Regions from separate parts of the Clostridium sp. Marseille-QA1073 genome, predicted to be linked through region 1. Evidence: riboswitches for the same ligand, from Rfam matches in the RefSeq annotation. Region 1 holds a riboswitch; the other holds the start of a gene.
What was found. Region 1 has a riboswitch for FMN ahead of ribD (bifunctional diaminohydroxyphosphoribosylaminopyrimidine deaminase/5-amino-6-(5-phosphoribosylamino)uracil reductase RibD). Riboswitches for the same ligand answer to the same signal wherever they lie in the genome.

Region 1 (3,218 bases):
TGCTTCTGTTCATTGTTTCAGACATGACATCTACAGTAAATCCATCCTTTCCCATATCAGTTACTGTAAGACATACGCCATTGACTGCAATGCTGTCTCCAATTTTTGTTTCCTCTAGAACCTCCTTACATTCAATAGTTAAAATAGAGGATTTGCTTCCCCTTTCAACTGATTTTATAGTTCCTATCTCCTCAATGATTCCAGTAAACATAATTTCAACTCCTCAAATATCCTTCTATACAGAAATCATTCTCAAACTTTATTATTGTGGTATCTTCTAGTTGAAAGGCATCACTCATCTGTTCCCGTCCTTTACCTTCAATAGGCGTAAGTGCTTCCTTTCCTCCAATTATCTTAGGTGCTATGTAAACATACGCCTTTTTTATAATTCCTGCCTCTAGAGCTGCCTCGTTTAAGGTTCCTCCCCCTTCAAGCAAAATGCTATCAATGCCTTTTTCGCCAAGACTTTCCATAAGCTTCTTTAAATCAATTCTTTCACTATCTTGGAATTCCATAAGAGTTACCCCTGCCTTGCTAAGCTTATACTTCTTCTCCCTATCTCCTTTGCAGAAAGCAATGATTGTCTCAATTTCATGAGATGATTTTACAATTTTGCTCTCTAGTGGAATTCTTAAGTTTGAATCACATATGATTCGAATAGGATTTACTCCATGCTCTATCCTGCAATTTAGCATAGGCTCATCTGCTAGTATTGTTCCTATTCCTACCATAATTCCTGTGTATTTTTTTCGTAGATAATGCACATGTTCTCTAGCATCTTCTCCTGTTACCCATTTGGAATCCCCTGTATGAGATGCAATCTTTCCATCTAGGGTCATTGCGTACTTTAATACAACAAAAGGTTTTTTTGTGGAAATGTAATGAAAAAATACTTCATTTAATCTCCTACATTCTTCTTCCAATACTCCAATAGTTACTTCAACACCATGTTCTCTTAAAAATTTAATTCCCTTTCCACCAACTAGAGGATTAGGATCAGTGCACCCTACAATAACTCTCTTTATCCCATGTTCCACAATGGCTTCAGTACAGGGTGGTGTCTTCCCATAGTGGCAACATGGTTCCAAAGTCACATACAGTTCTGCTCCTTTCATATCTTCTATGCAGCTTAAAAATGCATCTCTCTCTGCATGGAGACCACCATATTTCATATGCCATCCTTCACCTATGATGCATCCATCCTTTACAATGACGCATCCTACCATTGGGTTTGGAGATGTATATCCAGTTCCCAGTTTTGCAAGCTCTAAAGCTCTTGCCATATAATTTTCATCCAAGCAATCCTCTCCTTTTTACTTCAGGCAATAGTTAGGAGAATTTTTCTTTTTTTAAAGCACAAAAAGCCCTGAATATAAAAATATCCAGGGCATAAAATACCATAGTTATTAAATTTAGATTGCATAATAAAACATCCGCAAAATAAATATAACGACTGTATTAAAATAAGTAGAGATATTCTCTCTGCTTCTTCTCCCATCCAGACTTTACTGTCGGCTTTGGAATTGCTAAATAATTAATTATCAGCTTCACCAAATCTGCAGTCCATGTACATGAACCACTCGCGGGCTTTACCGCCGGTAGGGAATTTCACCCTGCCCTGAAGAACTTATTTTTTATTAACTTTTACATTATTTAATATAACATTAAAAAAATAATTTGTACAGTACTTTTCTTAATTTTCTGAAAGGCAACTTTCCTCTCACTCATTAAAGTAAGTAATCCTTATACTAAAGAATTATTAAATTAATTACTCAAAAAATCCTTTATGAGTAATCTTTATATCATTATTTGCATTTATTTTTATATTAAAATTGCCACTTGCATTTTTTCCAGCAATTCTAATAATGTATTTCCCACTTTTAGGTGTAGTAAAATTTATCTCTCCACTTTCATTTGATTCATCTTTTTTAGCTATTATATTATAATCTGAATCTAACACCACAATATAAAACTTACCTTTACTAATTTTTGTATTATCATTTATAGTTATTTTATTATCTTTGTCTGAAGTAAACTCTATCATTGACCATTTACCTGTAAATTTATTAAAATCAAAGCTTTTTCCATTTTCAGTGTCTTTTTCATTTTTCATAGAGTAAACACTTTTTTTTGCTTCTTCACTTGATAGATAGCTATCTGAACTAATATAAAGTGAGCTATTTTTATATAACATACTCCCTATTAGTAAGATTAATATTATAAATGTTACACAAATATTTATTGACCTACTTCTCTTTTTCATTCCATTTTTCCTCCATTTTTATGTTATCAAACTATAAATAAGTTATTGTTATATGTAATATTACTGGATAAATATATATAATATACTTATATTATCCAATACTTATTGTATATAATATTACATATACTTTCAATGTATGAAAGTTATATGATTTCACAATGAAGATTTAACTTATGCATGATTTTAATTTTCCTAATAAAAATTCTTTTCTATGAATTAAAAATTAAAAGTTAAAGATACGAATTCTGGTTAAAACTCCATTGCTAGAGCCTTTAGAGTTTTTTTAATAAATTTTTCCCCTAATTCTTCATCCTTAATTTCTAAGGATTTAAGCTATTTTTTCGAAAAATTATTTTCCAGAGTATATTTTAAATTCTCATATCTAATATCTATAATATTAATAATAAAAATATACCCCTTAGTTCAAAGGGGTATATTTTTATTATTAATATTATTTAACTTAGCTTTCTTTTTAACCATTTAGCAACAACCGCTATTAAAATCAAAATAATACTACCACCAAACAGCCAATATTTTTCATCAAAACTGCCATTCTTCATAGACAATATATAAAAATTGCCTACATACTTATTTTTTGTGGCCATATTTAATATTAAATAGCTAATAGAAGCCATATAACCAAGTATAGTACTGCCTGATATAGACGATGAGCAAAGCCCTACACTTCCTAAAAATACAGCAGATAAAAAAGTACCTAACATGTATTTTATAAGTGGAAAATCGCAGCCCTTATGCTTTAGTATCAATGTAAAAGAACTTACTAAAACAAAAATAATTACTAGGTTTAGAATTATTCTAACTAGGTAAGGTATAAATTGCGCCATTGGTTTCGATACCACTATTTCATCAATTTCTCTTGCTTCCTCAGGAGCAAATATTGGCACAAGGAGTATGATTCCAATGACAGCCACATAATTTTCAAGACAAATTGCGC
Region 2 (3,218 bases), on a different contig from region 1:
TTCAAGCTTCTAAAAAGCCTTTTATAAGTGTTTCTACGCTAGATGGTTTAGCAAATAACTTATTCTATGCTAATGGACTGATATGCCCTATTATGGATGCTTTAAGAGGAAATGTATATACTGCCCTATATAAATTTAAAGATAACAATCTTATATCACTAACTGAGCCTATGGTAATTTCTCTTGATGAACTCATAACTACTTTAAAGGAAAAAGATGAATCTATATATTTCATAGGTGATGGAACTTATAAGTTTAAAGAAAAACTTTCTAATGAATTAGAAAATATTAATTTCGCTCCATCCCATCTAAATTTAGCAAGAGCAGCTTCTTTAGGACAAATAGGTATAAAATATTTAAGTGATGGAATACAAGATGATATATATGCTACTGCTCCAATTTATTTAAGACTTTCTCAAGCAGAAAGAGAATATGAGGAGAAAATGAAAAGTAATGGATAGTCTATATACTGAATTAATGAATGCTAAGACTACTAAATATGTTCAAGAAATATCATCGCTAAGCTTTCCTATTCCTTGGAGTTTAGAATCTATTGAAAAAGAATTAACTAATAAATTTGCTCGCTATGTAACTCTAAAAAATAATGATAAAGTTATTGGTTTTGGTGGAATGTGGGTTATTTTTGAGGAAGCACATATAACTAATATAGCCCTTCATCCAGAATATAGGGAAATGGGCTATAGTCATATAATTCTTGATAGTCTTGAATCTATATGTAAAAAGGAAGGTGTAACTGCTATGACTTTAGAAGTTAGAGCTTCAAACATAGCAGCACAAAAACTTTACGAGCATCATGGATTCAAAGTTGAAGGAATTAGAAAAGGCTATTACGAAGATAATAAAGAAGATGGACTTATAATGTGGAAAAGGAATATTTAAAGAATCGTGAATAATTATCACGATTTTTTTATTTTATATTAAAATAACTATAAATTTTTCATTAAGAAATCTTGTAATAGAGTCATATATCTCTTTCACAATACATAAAAAGCTAGGATAAAATCCTAGCTTGTTTTTCTATCTAATTTTTTAGTCATAGGTTCTACTTTAAATATTGATACAGAAACTCTTTTATATAATATAAATGTAAGTGCCGAAATTATCACTGCTTTTATACCATTAAATGGTATTATTCCGTATATTACATATTTCGCTAACTCACTTTGCGGCATGTCAGGCATGTATAGTGGAATTAATAAAAACATATTAGCAAGTACTCCCACTATCTCCATAGATATAAGTCCTACAGTCATTGAAATTAATGCTGTTTTTATAGTTTTATTTTTATGATAAATATATGCTGCTGGACAAACTAATGAAATACCAATTAAAAAATTTGCTAATTCTCCAATAAATCCAGTATGAGTTCCTTTTAGTATTAATATTAATACATTCTTAAAAGCTTCTATTATTATCCCTGCTAATGGTCCAAAAGCAAATGCTCCCATTAATGCTGGTACATCACTAAGATCCATCTTAAGCCATGGGAAAGCCGGCAATACCGGGAAATCAAAATACATAAGTATAAAAGCAATTGCTGATAATAACGAAAGTTTAATCATCTTATCTAGTGTAAAATTTTTTTTCATTTTAAATACCTCCTAAATTTATACAACTTCTAGGAATCGTATAAAAATTAAAAAACCCGACATATAAAAATACGTCAGGGCAGAATAATTCTTACACAATCTTCTTTCATCCAGACTATACTGTCGGCTTCGGAGTTTCACCGAATCATGCCTCTCGGCTCGCGGGCTTTACCGCCGGTGGGGACTTACACCCCGCCCTGAAGAGTATCAAAATATTTTTTTCACAATCTTATTATATACCAAAGTTAAAAATTCCTCAATAGAATAATGATAATTAGTTATAATTATTTGAATATTTATTTAGATTTTGTCCCATAATTTAGATATAACAAATTAGATACAATATTATATACGTAATTACCTCCTCTGTATCTAAATATGAGAGGATTATAGAGCTTATTAAAGCTTATGGGAGGTGATATAATGGGTAATATCATCCTTTGTATCGTGGTTCTTTCAATAACATCAATAACCACAATAACTATATTAGCTATTTTCTGTTACAAACAAGAGAATATTAAAATGCTAATGAAAAGCAAAAATGATATAAAAAACGATAAAATTTTATCAGATTTTATATTTAAGATAGATAAAAAAAATAGTAAATAACTTCTACCAAAAGCTATTTACTAAAACTCATTTATTGCGTATATAATCGAGCTAATTACAGAGCTCTATAATCCTCTCCCCTATATTATGTCACTTTCTTTTAAAAACATACATATTGTTTATTATTTTTTAATTTAAAGTATATAAATCAAATAGTTTATAAATATTCTAAGTATATTTTATATCCAATAAAAATCAGTTTTCATATATAAGTACTATTTGGATTCAAAACGTATAATTCATAATTTAGATATCTCTCAGCAGCAACTAAGAAATTTAGAATTAATTTATCTTTGAAGTTATGAAGTAACTTCAAAAGAAGAAAACTAGCAATTATATTGCTAGTAAAAAATTAGTTAAAAAATTAGTTAAAAATTAGTTTTATTAAAGTTGATTTCCTCACAATTGTCAATTATCCGTTTTTAATTCTCTATTGATTAAAGATAGTTTATCTATATTTCAACTTATAGCAATCTACAATAAACTTATCTACTCTATAAACACTTTAACTGTACTTCCTAATTTATTATATTTTGAGGATATTTTAATTAAATCCTCTATGTACACTAAAAAATTGGTATTATTCTCAAGAACAATTTTGCCCTCTTTAAAAAAGGTTATACACTCATAGCAGACTCTAATATCGTATTTTGAATCAACATATATATGCTCAAGTACACTCCCATGCCCCAAATTAGCATAGTTTCCTTTTTTAGCTAAACTTATTACTTCCTCAAAATCCTCGCATTCTCTTATAGGATTTAGAACTTCTTCTTTTAATTCATCTTCTAAATTATAGAATTGAAATTGAGCCTTTAAAAAATCTTCTATGTTTTCTATTAGAACTTCCTCTTTTAATACATATAGTATAATTTTTTCTGATTCTTTTTTATTATACAAACTCATATCAATTTTTTCATCTAATGCTCTTAGGACTTTATCAACTTCTAAATTGCTACCTTCAAAATCTGGTTTGTAAATTATAATATTATAACAAAT

Region 2: it holds a riboswitch for FMN, as region 1 does, so the genes downstream of both, ACY1IQ_RS17470 (ECF transporter S component) here and ribD (bifunctional diaminohydroxyphosphoribosylaminopyrimidine deaminase/5-amino-6-(5-phosphoribosylamino)uracil reductase RibD) in region 1, are expected to answer to the same signal.

Annotation. Positions count from the first base shown of each region.
Region 1 is NZ_JBSVQM010000002.1:207,325-210,542, forward strand. Features, by position in the region: gene ribE (riboflavin synthase) at 1-211, opposite strand, end outside; gene ribD (bifunctional diaminohydroxyphosphoribosylaminopyrimidine deaminase/5-amino-6-(5-phosphoribosylamino)uracil reductase RibD) at 216-1,283, opposite strand; FMN riboswitch at 1,483-1,630, opposite strand; gene ACY1IQ_RS02800 (hypothetical protein) at 1,769-2,263, opposite strand; gene ACY1IQ_RS02805 (hypothetical protein) at 2,719-3,218, opposite strand, start outside.
Region 2 is NZ_JBSVQM010000024.1:34,496-37,713, reverse strand. Features, by position in the region: gene tsaB (tRNA (adenosine(37)-N6)-threonylcarbamoyltransferase complex dimerization subunit type 1 TsaB) at 1-461, shown strand, start outside; gene rimI (ribosomal protein S18-alanine N-acetyltransferase) at 454-900, shown strand; gene ACY1IQ_RS17470 (ECF transporter S component) at 1,026-1,610, opposite strand; FMN riboswitch at 1,705-1,819, opposite strand; gene ACY1IQ_RS17465 (hypothetical protein) at 2,034-2,219, shown strand; gene ACY1IQ_RS17460 (hypothetical protein) at 2,709-3,218, opposite strand, start outside.